Regions from separate parts of the Paenibacillus medicaginis genome, predicted to be linked through region 4. Evidence: riboswitches for the same ligand, from Rfam matches in the RefSeq annotation. Region 4 holds a riboswitch; each other region holds the start of a gene.
What was found. Region 4 has a riboswitch for cobalamin ahead of ACE5LO_RS03075 ((2Fe-2S) ferredoxin domain-containing protein). Riboswitches for the same ligand answer to the same signal wherever they lie in the genome.

Region 1: another riboswitch for cobalamin. It lies ahead of nikB (nickel ABC transporter permease); the one in region 4 lies ahead of ACE5LO_RS03075 ((2Fe-2S) ferredoxin domain-containing protein).
Region 2: another riboswitch for cobalamin. It lies ahead of ACE5LO_RS06170 (energy-coupling factor ABC transporter permease); the one in region 4 lies ahead of ACE5LO_RS03075 ((2Fe-2S) ferredoxin domain-containing protein).
Region 3: another riboswitch for cobalamin. It lies ahead of ACE5LO_RS09935 (FecCD family ABC transporter permease); the one in region 4 lies ahead of ACE5LO_RS03075 ((2Fe-2S) ferredoxin domain-containing protein).

What each region holds. Positions count from the first base shown of each region.
Region 1 covers NZ_JBHIRY010000015.1:51,446-54,650, forward strand. The annotation lists gene ACE5LO_RS15740 (AraC family transcriptional regulator) at 145-1,047, opposite strand; gene brfA (ribosome rescue factor BrfA) at 1,115-1,330, opposite strand; cobalamin riboswitch at 1,532-1,725, shown strand; gene nikB (nickel ABC transporter permease) at 1,903-2,841, shown strand; gene nikC (nickel transporter permease) at 2,842-3,205, shown strand, end outside.
Region 2 covers NZ_JBHIRY010000004.1:136,918-140,122, forward strand. The annotation lists gene cbiQ (cobalt ECF transporter T component CbiQ) at 21-803, opposite strand; gene ACE5LO_RS06165 (energy-coupling factor ABC transporter substrate-binding protein) at 787-1,083, opposite strand; gene ACE5LO_RS06170 (energy-coupling factor ABC transporter permease) at 1,080-1,850, opposite strand; cobalamin riboswitch at 2,116-2,308, opposite strand; gene ACE5LO_RS06175 (LOG family protein) at 2,389-2,970, opposite strand.
Region 3 covers NZ_JBHIRY010000007.1:140,411-143,615, reverse strand. The annotation lists gene ACE5LO_RS09940 (ABC transporter ATP-binding protein) at 1-421, opposite strand, end outside; gene ACE5LO_RS09935 (FecCD family ABC transporter permease) at 418-1,500, opposite strand; cobalamin riboswitch at 1,724-1,926, opposite strand; gene gabT (4-aminobutyrate--2-oxoglutarate transaminase) at 2,003-3,205, opposite strand, start outside.
Region 4 covers NZ_JBHIRY010000002.1:112,576-115,780, forward strand. The annotation lists gene ACE5LO_RS03065 (LutB/LldF family L-lactate oxidation iron-sulfur protein) at 1-261, shown strand, start outside; gene ACE5LO_RS03070 (LutC/YkgG family protein) at 254-1,006, shown strand; cobalamin riboswitch at 1,004-1,193, shown strand; gene ACE5LO_RS03075 ((2Fe-2S) ferredoxin domain-containing protein) at 1,368-1,727, shown strand; gene ACE5LO_RS03080 (MeeY/MeeF family manganese export membrane protein) at 2,014-2,790, shown strand; gene ACE5LO_RS03085 (pentapeptide repeat-containing protein) at 2,964-3,205, shown strand, end outside.

The DNA.
Region 1 (3,205 bases), on a different contig from region 4:
TTTTACAAGGCGAAAACAATACATTTCTTCTGTTAAACGTCTGTAAAGTTACGTTATCTTACTGGATTTTTAATTATATTGACCCAATGAGGGAGAATCCTATCTTTCGGTGTCAACTGTGAGTGATATTTTATTAGGAAATGGCTATTTTTGAAGCGTGGGGGTATGATGCTGCCGCATTCTGGCATGCTTCGGGGATTGGCCGATGTGCTTTTTGAACAAATGATTGAAATTGGACAGGCTGCGGAAGCCGCATTCCATGGCAACATCCATGATCTTCATCTGCGTCTGCTCCAGCAGCATCAGCGCATGCTCCAAACGCAGCTGAATCAGGTATTCCAGGGGAGAAGTGCCAACAGCCCGGCGAAAAATATCGCTGAACCTGGACGGACTGAGGTAGACAATGGCAGCAAGCTCCTCCAGGGTCCATGGGTGGGAAAGCTTTTCTTCCATGGCGTGGATGACCTGACGCATTTTTTCAAGCTGAAGCGAGCTGACGTTCGCACTGCTGCACTGTCTGGCGTCTTCCAGACGGAAATAACGGTTCACACAGGAAAGAAAGCGCAGCAAGTGGGCATACACCAGGGAAATATACGATGGACGGGCTTGCTCATGCTCCTGCTGCATCTCCAGCAAAAGCGTACGCAGCTCCCCGATATGCGGCGAAGTGCGGTCAAGCAGGTTGGTGAAATGGCTGCCCATATCCTTGTAAGGGGAAAGAATCTCCGGATCATAACGCAGGCTGCTGACAAACCAGGACATATCAAATTCAATGACCATGATGACAAGGTCCTTCACTTCATACGCGCAGTGCAGATCATTCGAATTAATCAACAGAATGTCTCCCTGCTGGAATTCAAACCTTTTACCGTTAATGATGTAGTATCCGGAGCCGGACTTAATATAATTGATCTCCAGCACATCATGCCAGTGCAGCTTCTGGTATGGGGAGCTGACGCCGATGGTGTCTGCAATGTAAATCGGGTATTTTTTGTCCAGGTTCACTTTCTCTCTGGGAATGATCTCTCCGGTGCGGGCTAATGTCATGACGGCTCACTCCTGTACGGTATGGATTATACATAGGATACCATCTTTCCGCCCTGCTGTAGGAGAGCTACGCCAAATTTTCCCCAAAACGAAAAAAAGCGCCATCGTCTCCGATCCGCTTTTTATGCTTGATTTTATGCAGTTTTTCCAGCTTGGTGGGGGTAGTTCGTACGTGCTGCGACAGAGCGCCGTACTGGTCATTCGTTTTCCGATTGTCCGCAAAGCTGCGCTTTCCCGCTCGCTCTGCTTGGGTTATGGCCTTTTGAGTCTTGGTGCGGGCCATGATCATTCACTCTCCTTAAAAGAAATAGCTTACATATATACTATACGTAGTCATAGATGTTCATGCAACGTAAAAAGTCCAATGGAACAGCACAGTCTTGAAGCTGGCCGACTGCAAAGTAAAAGAAGCAGAAAAGCTTTGCCCATTTCAGGCCCGCCCGTTATACTGAAATGAGGCTGCTTTACACTTGTAAAACATATCAACTGCATACATGGAACTGGGTGCTCCATCTACAAGGATGGCTGCTTAATAGGGAAGTCCGGTGTAATACCGGCGCGGTCCCGCCACTGTAACAGAGGAGTCGCAGCAAGTGCCACTGGGTTTATAACCCGGGAAGGCCGCTGCAAGGATGATGATTCTGGAGCCAGGAGACCTGCCCGTTCGACAACACAGCAATGCCTACGGAAGATAGGAAGGTGTTACAGGAGTCCGATTTTCATTGAAAATCAGTCTATTTGGAGCGACTTTTTTTCCGTTTCTACACGGGAGAAGTCGCTCTTTTTGCTTGTGTATTTTTCAACATGCTGTTACGCAGCAGTATTTACTACCCTCAGGAAAGGACGGCGAATGGCGTGAGCCGATATATTGTCCACAGATTGCTTCAGCTGGCCGCCGTGCTGCTGGGCATTTCGTTCCTGACCTTCCTGCTCACCTACCTGTCGCCAGGTGATCCTGCACGATTGATGCTGATGTCTACAGGAGTTACTCCCTCAGAGGAACTGGTCGCACAGGTGCGGACGGAGCTGGGGCTGGACGAGCCTTTCCTTGTGCGGTATGGCTCATGGGTCCTGCGTGCGCTGACCGGTGATTTTGGCATGTCCTATAAATACGGATATCCGGTGACAGAGGTCCTGCTGTCCAGAATGCCTGCTACGCTGGAACTGGCCGGTGCCGCTCTGCTGCTGGTGGTGCTGATCTCCTTTCCGCTAGGGATGACAGCTGCAATGCAACCGAATCGTGCAAAGGACTATTTTATCCGTGTGTTTTCCTTTGCAGGGCTTTCCATGCCGAGCTTCTGGCTAGGGCTGTTGCTAATGCTGCTCTTCGCAGTCAAGCTGCAGCTGCTGCCGGTCATGGGACGTTCAGGAGTCCGCAGCCTGATCCTCCCAGCCTGTACGCTGGCTGTGCCGTTGATTGCACAGTATAGCAGGCAGATTCGCACGGTGCTGCTGGAGGAAATGTCCCAGGATTATGTGATCGGGGCTAAGGCGCGCGGTGTGCGGGAGGGCACGATCATGCTGCGGTATGTTCTGCCGAATGCACTGCTGCCGCTAATGACTTTGCTCGGGATGTCTGCAGGCACTTTACTTGGCGGCGCAGCGATCATAGAGAGTGTGTTCGGCTGGCCGGGTGTGGGTCAGTTAGCGCTGGAGGCGATCATCGCACGTGACTATCCGCTGATTCAGGGCTATGTCATCTGGATGGCCGTCATCTATGTATCTATTAATTTGGTCGTGGATGTATGGACACATCTCCGGGACCCGCGGCTCAGACTTGGAGAGGACGTATAAATGAGAATGCTGATACAGCAACTGGCACAGTTATGGATACAGCAGCGGCTATTCTCCATCTGGTTAGGACTGGCCGGACTATGGCTGGTGCTGGCCATAGTCGCACCTTTACTGGCTCCCCATGATCCCTTTGCAACAGACTTCACGAAGGTGCTGCATCCTCCGGACAGGCAGTACCCCTTGGGAACGGATCAACTGGGACGCTGTGTGCTGTCACGGGTGCTGTACGGGGCAAGGACCTCCTTGCTCATGACCTTCATTTTGGTTGCGGTTGTGGCTGCGATTGGCGTGACGGTTGGTGCTCTGGCAGGTTATGCGGGCAAATGGGTGAATAGCGTGCTTATGCGGCTCGCGGACACACTGA
Region 2 (3,205 bases), on a different contig from region 4:
TCACCTTCCTGTCATTCAATTCAGTTCAATAAGCGAATGCACAGCTCGGCAACGGCCAGCAGCGCTGTACCGACCCACCCTTCCACTCTGTAGCGCACAGGCATTGGCAACGAGGCATCCGGTCCCATACGGATCGTGCCCTCATAACCGCGCACGGTGTATCCGACAATAGCTCCGCGGTACCTCTCCATCGTCTTCGCAAACAATCTGCCCGCCAGGGCGGCGGTATCCGCAACAGCAGCCCGGAAACCCCTGCCGCCCCCGCGGAGCCTGCGCGCCAGCATCATGCTTGCGGCCGTATCCCCCAGCAGGAACAGAAATCTGTACATAATCATCGTCAATTCTATGACCACGGCCGGAAGCCGCAGCTTTTCCATCACCTTCAGCAGACCTGTAAATGGAGTCGTGAGAATCAGAAACAGAAAGCAGGACAGGCACACCCCTACCCGCAGCAAAAGCTCTTCCGCCCGCTCTGCCGCTTCGGGCGTGACCAGAAGCACATGAGTTCCCCAACCCAGCAGCACCATTCCCTGTGCAGGGCCTGGAGCAACCTCAATTAACAGCGCAGGCAGACTCAGTATATAGAAGAGCAGTGAGGCGGCCATCAAGGAAGCATACGGCTTCCATGGAACCCCGCCATACCCTACCGTCCATAGGACGAGCCAAATCCATACGGCCAACTGCACAGGAGGATGTCCGATATAAGCCATTACAAACATCACCGCTGCAAAGCCGCTTTTCCAAAGCGGTGAACAGCTGCTGAGCTTTCCTTGATAAGACAGGGAATCAATCCTTCTGAGCATCTGTCCGGCTGGCGTCCTTTCTCCCTTTGAACAGACCGATGATATAACCGATCAGTCCCGCACCCAACGCAGCCTGCAGAGCAAACAGCATGCTTTCCGTTTCTGGCGGCGGCTCCAGCAGCGGCTGAAACCATGGAGTATAGTGGGGATTGATCTGGGTAATCGCCTCCTCGGCGGCACCGTCCGCGCCTCCGAAGTCGCCACTCACCAGCAGCAGCGGCAGGGCGGCCAGCAGGATGACGGTCAACAGAACCAAGCCTGTTATCGTTCTTGTCTTCATGACGGCTTAGCCTCCTTCATGCCGCGCCTGAGCACGGACAATTCGTTCGGACTATATGCTTTAAGCCATTTCCACAGCATAACCGTCAGCAATCCCTCGCTGAGCGCAAGCGGCAGCTGCGTCACGGCAAAAATGCCGCCAAATTTCAGGAACGATGCCCATACTCCGCCGTGTACGGAAGGAAAGGCAAGGGAAAGCTGCACGGAAGTAACCAGGTAAGTCGTCATGTCGGCTATAGCCGCAGCGGCGAAAACGGCCAACCATTCCTTGCGGGTTGTGTTCATAAGCAGCCTGTACGCTGCATAACCGGCGAATGGGCCGGCCACGGCCATGGAGAACGCATTCGCCCCCAGCGTTGTAATCCCGCCGTGCGCCAGCAGCACCGCCTGGAACAACAGCACAATGGAGCCAATCACGCTCATGGGCAGGGGCCCGAGCAGCACTGCGCCCAGTCCCGTTCCGGTTGGATGAGAGCTGCTGCCCGTCACGGAAGGCAGCTTCAGGGCAGACAGTACAAATGTAAACGCCCCCGCCAATCCAAGCATCAGCTTCAGCTCAGGGGCTTCTTTCGTCAGTCGAGTTACACTGCGGACACCAAAAGCGAAGAAAGGAAGAAATAGAATCCACCAAAACAACGCCCAACCGATGGGCAAAAATCCCTCCATGATATGCATGGCATAGACCTCTTGCGGGCTCACCGCCAGAAAATACAGCGTAAATGCGGTAATCAACAGCCCCAACCCAATGCCTCTACCCCGTTTAAACAACTTATCCACCCCTTTCATATTCACAGGCTCAAAAAAGCCCCATCCTTAGAGGATGGGGCTTGCATGTACGCAATTCAGTCACCGTCAGCCAGGCAACCTTAAACAAGGCTCCTTTACGCATAGCTTGCCCGATATCCCCGGTCAACAAGAAGATGAAAGCTTCACATCCTCCTCTTCATCCATGGATGAAAAATGTTCCGGAACATCGGGAGCCCCGCGCAGGCTCGTCCACCGATTCGTACACCACTCCTTTCCGCGAAGGATTACGGTGCATATAGGCAAGGTAGGTCTCCTGGCTTTGGATCATCAGTCTTCTTCGTCTTCCCCGGGTCTGATTCGAGTGACATATTAAAGAAAAAAAACCTCCCCATTACAGTGGCGGGACCGCTCGGGATTTGCACCCGATTCCCTGTTACCCTTTGCCCCTTGGCAAAGGCACCCTGCCTGGTCGCTTATTCGATTGTGAGTCCATCATAACCCTGCCTTCGCGGAAAGCGCAAGCACGAAAAACATGAGATGCAGGTTCGATTCAGCCTCATCAAACGGTTTCCGCGTCGCCGGTCTGCTGAAGCAGCAGCCCGTTAGGGGAGCACATTCTCTCGACCAGCGCTCCGGCATCCTCCTCAAGGATGATCAAATCCAGATGCGTTCGACCCGCAAATCCCTCCTGCACGCTGTGGCGGATTAATTCCATTAGCGGGTTGTAGTAGCCGTTTACATTTAAAAGTCCGACAGGTTTGCTGTGCAGGCCGATTTGCGCCCAGCACAGCACCTCAAACAGCTCTTCAAAGGTGCCGATTCCGCCCGGAAGCGCAATAAAACCGTCGGCCATTTGGTGCATTGTGGCCTTACGTTCATGCATGTCCCTGACCTCAATAAACTCCGTCAGCCCCTCATGCACAATTTCCCGCCGGAACAATGCCGTGGGCATAATGCCGGTCACCTGTCCGCCCTTGGCAAGCGCGGCATTGGCAGCCGTGCCCATAAGTCCAAAGCTTGAACCCCCATAGATCAGACGCAGCCCGTTGCGGGCGATATGCTCCCCGAGCCGGGCTGCCTGCTCCTTGTACTCCGAAGCCACTCCATCGTTAGAGCCTGCAAACACACAAATCGACCTCATGATTCAACACCTCTCTCTATCCATATTCAGCAACGGCATCCATTAGTTATCTAATTTCAACTTTCTCGTTGTATCATAATAGAACTTGCGGCCTGTGAAAAGGAGAGCAGTAACCCGATGCCTTATTTTAACACTTTTCCAAACTCTGCTTTGACTCTTTGAAGATCAGAGGAACTATATTTTTTTGACTTATAGGATAATTACTTAAAACTTAATATTTTTCCCTGATCCATGC
Region 3 (3,205 bases), on a different contig from region 4:
CTGACAGAGTTGAGAAGCTGCGGCCCGCGTCCTGCAGCATTCCGACACGTTCCAGCGCCTGCTCCACCAGCCTCAAATCCTCCCCGCTATCCGGCTGATACCACTTTTTATGAGGATTACGTCCCATCATGACCATGTCCTTGACGAAGAAATCGAAGGCGACCGGCGCTTCCTGGCTCACTACAGCGATCTGCCGGGCTGTCTCTCGATGCGATATGGAATGCAGGTTCTGTCCGTCAATCGAAATCCGGCCGGAATCAGGCTGCAGGACACGGTAAATATTTTTCAGAAGAGTGGATTTCCCGCTGCCGTTTGGCCCGATCAGCCCGACAAGCTCGCCCTTCCGCACATGCAGCAGAATTGAATCAATCAACCGCTTGTCCTGCACACTGTAGGAGACTCCTTCAACCGACACATTCATTTACCGTTCCCTCCAAATGAGTATGTACTTCTGCGCAGCAGCCAGATGAAGAACGGCCCCCCGCATAAGGCTGTGACGATGCCAATCGGCAGCTCCTCCGGTGCCAGCACGAGCCGTGCGGCCACATCAGCCCAGATCATAAATATCGCACCAAGCAGCATGCTTAACGGCAGTACCCGGCGATGATCGGAACCGGTCATCATCCTGGCGATGTGTGGAATCATCAACCCAACGAAGCCGATAGAACCGCTTACAGAGACAATCGTGCCTGTCATCAGAGCCGCAATAACGACAAGTAAAATACGGAACGCGGCAATGTTGACACCCAGGGTCACTGCCGCCTCCTCCCCCATAAGCAGGGAATTCAGCGAACGATGCAGGGACAGCAGCACTGCAGCCCCCAGAGCAATGATAAGGGCAGGAGCGGTCAGATGCTCCCATTTCGCACCGGTCAGACTGCCCATCATCCAATACATTGCGGAGCGGATGCCATCCGCATGGGGGGCCAACGTGACGATAAAGTTAGTGGCAGCTGACAGCATCATGGAAGTGACAATACCGGACAGCAGCAACCTCGTCGTTGAAATCTCTCCACCGACTTTGGCAAGGACGAACACGAGCACCATTGCAAGTAATGAACCAATAAATGCGGAAAGGGGTAGCGTGTATGTCCCGAGAAAGCGGAAGGCGCCGAAAATAATCACAAGCACCGCCGCTGTGGACGCCCCCGAAGAAACACCCAGGATGTAGGGATCAGCCAGCGAGTTTCGTGTCAGTGCTTGAATAGCCGCTCCTGTGACAGCCAGACCCGCTCCGATGACAGCTCCCAGCAAAACTCGGGGGAACCGGATATTCCACACAATATGCTCCTGCGCTTTCGTCCACGATCCATCCATCCAGCTATCCAGGAGAGGTAGATGGGAAAAGGCGATGTTCCACACCTGTACAGGATGAATCTGTACGGGGCCAAGCATGACAGCGATGGTAATGGAAGCGGTAAGAACAACCGTCCATACGAACAAATGAACCACAAACCATGCCGGTTCAGCCCTGAGTCCTCCATTTTGTTGTTCGTTCATTGAACTCCTTTCCTTCCTTTGTGCTAAAAAGGAGATTATAAGAATGCACAGCAAAAAAGCACCCTCAAGTTTATGAGAGTGCCTGTACTGGATCAGTGAAACGCGCAGGGCCGTTTCCAGCCTGCCAGTTTCATCACCTTGCCAGGAAATGAAAGCAGCAGTAAGAAAAGCCCGACGACATCATCGTGAACCGTGCCGGCCACCCCCTATCCGCGTAGGTTCGTGACAATCCAAGAAGCAGGCAGGTCTCCTGACTTGCGGATCGTCGCCGTCTGCGGTCTTCCCATCGAATAACGACAGTGACCATGAACTTGCAGACAGGCTCCTCGCATACAGTGGCGGGACCGTGCCGGATTTGCACCGGCTTCCCTTTTAAGACGGGGCTGCGTTTTCACACACCTCGTCACCTGCTCTTTTAAAATATTAAAATATGAGATAAAAACAATACAATGTTAGCATGAACAGATGTGGATGTCCATTTCTTTAAACAACGCCAAAAGGGTCAAGCATACCTTTCCGCAAGCGATTCACTTATAATGTCAAGGCCTTCCTCCAGCTGCTCGTCGGTAATGACCAGCGGGGTCAGGAAGCGGATCACATTGCCGTGAACGCCGGCGGTCAGCAAAATAACACCTTTGTTATAAAACGAGCGGACCAGGTTGGCCGCAAACGCTGCGGCAGGCTTGCCACTGGATGGATCCGTAAATTCAACGGCGCACATCGCTCCGAGGCCACGGACATCACCGAGGATGGGGTACTGTTTCTGCAGCTTGTCAAAATGTTCCCTGATCCGCAGTCCGATCTGCCCGGCCCGTTCGCAAAGGTTTTCCCGTTCCATCTGGTCAATAACGGCAAGAGCAGCCACGCATCCCAACGGGCTGCCACCGTAAGTCCCCCCGATTTCACCAGGATTGGGCGCATCCATGATATCCGCCCTTCCGACAACTGCGCTGATTGGCAAGCCCGCAGCGAGCGATTTGGACAAAGTGATCAGATCAGGCTCGATGCCAAAATGCGTGCTGGCAAACATCGCACCCGTGCGGCCAAAACCGGTCTGGATTTCATCCGCAATGAAGAGAATGCCATGCTGCCTGCACAGTTCATACACGCCCTGGACAAAAAGCTTCGGCGGTACAATAAAGCCCCCTTCTCCCTGAACCGGTTCCATAATGACCGCCGCCAGTTCCTCAGGCGCAGCCTCAGTCAGCAGAAAGTCCGCAAACTGGTCGAGACAGAAACGCGCATAATCCTCCTCGCTCATGGTCTCCGGACGATAGTACGGGTAAGGATAAGGGGCTTTGTACGTAGCCGGAGCGAACGGGCCCATCTGAAATTTATACGGCCGCACCTTGCTGGTCAAGCTCATGCCCAGCAGCGTACGGCCATGAAAGCCGCGTGTAAAGGAGACGATCCCGGGCTTTCCCGTATATTTGCGGGCGATTTTCACGGCGTTTTCCACCGCTTCGGCCCCGCTGTTCAGCAGCACCGCTTTTTTGGCAAAGGAGCCCGGCGCAAGCGTCGCCAGCTTCTCGGCCAGCTCAACATATGGCTCATACATGCCGACATGAAAGCATGTATGCAGAAACCGCTCCGCCTGCCGCTGCACGGCCTGCACGACCGCCGGCGGGCAATGGCCGGCATTCATCGTGCCAATCGCACCGGCGAAATCGAGAAACACGTTGCCGTCCACATCCGTCAGCAGTGC
Region 4 (3,205 bases):
CGGTTCAGCGCAGCGGTGAGGATGGGCCAGCTTGGACAAAAAACCTTCATCCGGGACGGGGGGATTTCTCTGAAACTAGGCCCTCTAAAAGGCTGGAACAACTACCGGGTTGCTCCGTCCCTTGCGAAGCGGAGCTTCCGCCAGCGGTGGGAGAAACTGGACCGCGAGGTGCGAAGCGCGCTGCCGCAACCGGACCCGGCGCTGCAAAGGCGGATGGAAGCTGTTTTGCGTCAGCGGGAAAGGGGAGAGCGGCATGAATAGCAAGCATCAGGCTTGGCTGGATCGGCTGGAGGACGAATCGCGCGCGAAGCAGGAGCAGTTTATAAACGGCATTGCTGCCAGGCTGAAGCGGCCACGATTGACTGAACCGCCGCCTCATCCGCTGCGGGGTGCGCCGGAGTTCTGGCAGGCGTTCGACTGGAGCGAGCAGGAGCGAATCGACCGCTTTGCCGCCAATTTCAGCAGTGTGGGCGGACATGTGGCCAGACTAGCTACGATGCAGGACGCAGCCTCCTTCATCGCTGACAAGGCAGCCGAAATGGGCGCAAGAGCCATTCTCAGACAGGACCAGCCGGAGCTGGCGGTGCTTGAGCTGGAGTCCGCCATTCCCGGCGCGGACATTTCTGTCTGGAACTCGGATTCTGCGCATTCCTGGAAAGCCAAAGCGGCTGATGCGGACTTCGGTGTTGTTATGGCGGATTATGCTGCTGCTTATACAGGTTCGGTAACCGTGCTTTCTGCACCGCATAAGGGCCGCTCCGTAAGCCTGCTTCCCACCGTACTTATGATTCTTATTCCGGTGGAGCGGCTGAAGACACGGCTGGGTGAAATCCTGATGGAATTTGACCGGGCGGGGCAGGAGCAGCTTCCGGCAGGTATTCACTTTATTTCAGGTCCAAGCCGATCATCGGACATCGAGAATGACCTAACTATAGGCGTTCATGGACCGGGGATTGTCTATGCTTTGATCGTTGGGGCTCGTCTTTCGGACTTGGGTCCGTTATAATGAAATAATCCCGCAGGTGCCCTGGCCGTAAGGTCGGGATTAAAAGGGAATAGGGTGAAAATCCTTAGCGGTCGCGCCGCTGTAACCGGGAAGCCTCCTTCCATACATGTCACTCAGCATGCTGGGGAAGACGGAAGGCAGGCGTCGATCCGGGAGCCAGAAGACCTGCCTGCAGGTTCGCATCAGCCCTTCGCGGTTAAGGAACGGTGTACATAATATGGATCGGGACTCGTACGGGTCTGCGGTCTGTTCTCTTATGTACTCTTGCCCTCAGCCTTTTGCGGTCTGAGGGTTTTTTGGGTCAACATGAAGCCGGACGGGGAGGCTTATGCGAGATCACAGTGCATGGGAGAGGATATGGATGGAGCAAGTGGCAACGAAACGAAGGGTGCTCGGCCAGGTTATGATCTGCAACGGCTGCTGCTGCGGGCGGACAGAAAAGGGGAGGCCAGGAATCCCGCTCGACAGACTGAAGAGCAGATGGAAGGAAGAGAAGCTGCTCAAAAGCATCCAGCTGACGATTACAGGCTGTCTTGGCCCCTGTGATATCGCCAATGTCGTATCGATTCAGACGCCGGACGGTCCGGTGTGGTTCGGGGGTATTGAAGAGGAAGCTCTGTATGACGATTTGCTGGAATGGGCAATTGCCTCGCGGAATCAGGACAAGCTGCTGGAGCTGCCTGCCAATCTTATGCCTTACCGGTTCGAGCGTTTTCAGTAGAAACAACAAAAAAACAGACACATTTAGCTCACCGCTTTCAGGTGGGCTAATTGTTCGTTGGAAATAAAGGCTGGGTTGCAGAAGTTTTTAATTGCTACGGCATGCCCCTTTTGCATTTTTTGCCGTTTAATGAATGAAACGAGCCATAACTTGACAGCGTAAATAGGGAAGGGAATGACGGTACAACTAAAGCCGGATAAAAATCCTCTGTTATAACCGAAACTTAGGTTTAAAACAGGAAGTTTGCCGTAATGAACATACTATTTATAAGAAGGGAGAAGTACTGTTGGAATCCATTTGGCTGGAGTATGCATGGGCATTACTGATTCTTATTGGATTGGAGGGCTTACTGTCAGCGGATAATGCTCTTGTTCTGGCGGTTATCGCGAAGCATTTACCGGAGGACCAGAAGAAGAAAGCCATTAATTATGGGATCATTATGGCGTTTGTTTTTCGCTTCGTCGCTCTGTTTGCGATATCGTTTATTGCTAATGTATGGCAAATACAGGCGATCGGGGCTGCTTATCTGTTATACCTCGGGTTAAAGCACATCATCAAAGCGCGTTTCGGCAAGAAAAACGAGAATATTCGCGAGGACGTGAAGAAAGATGCGGCAGGAAAAGGCTTTTGGCCAACCGTAGGAAAAATTGCTCTCGCGGATCTCGCCTTTGCGATTGATTCCATCCTTGCTGCCGTGGCTCTGGCACTGGGTCTCCCGGATTCACCGCTTGGGGATTTCGGTGGTATGGATGGAGGACAATTTATCGTTGTCCTGCTTGGCGGAATCGCCGGGCTCATCCTGATTAAGTTCGCGGCTACATGGTTTGTAAAGCTGCTCGCTCAACGGCCGGCACTGGAGACCACGGCCTATGCAATTGTGGCATGGGTCGGTGTCAAGCTTGCTGTGATTACCCTGGCCCATGAAGATATTGGGGTGTTGGATCATCAATTCCCGCATAGTACAGGCTGGACCCTTGTCTTTTATGGTGTCTTGGTTGCGATAGCGCTTCTCGGATGGTTTGCGCCATCCAATAAAAAACAGTCACAGGCTGATGTGCCCTAGGATGCAACAGGGTGCATGTTGGCATTAAGCCACAGCCTCACAGAAGGAGAGCCGTCTGAAGCGGTTCTCCTTCTGTGATTTGACTCCATTTTCCCAATGCTGAATAATTAGAGTTACGTTACGGGTAAATAACAATGGGCCGTACAAATTCGCCTTGCGCGGGGAGAGATGATATGTACCAGTACATAGATGAAACCTATAGAGAGGTTGATTTCAGCAACAAGGATCTAAGAGAAGGAGAGCTGATCCGCTGTATCTTTATCCGCTGCCGCTTTAGAGCTGCTTCCCTGGAGGAAATCACCACAGAAGGCTGCCGTTTTGAGGAATGTGATTTTAGCGGCGCACAGTTGAATGCGTCCATCCATACGGAATCGGCCTTTGTGAACTGCAGGTTTACGGAAGCGAATCTGTTCGT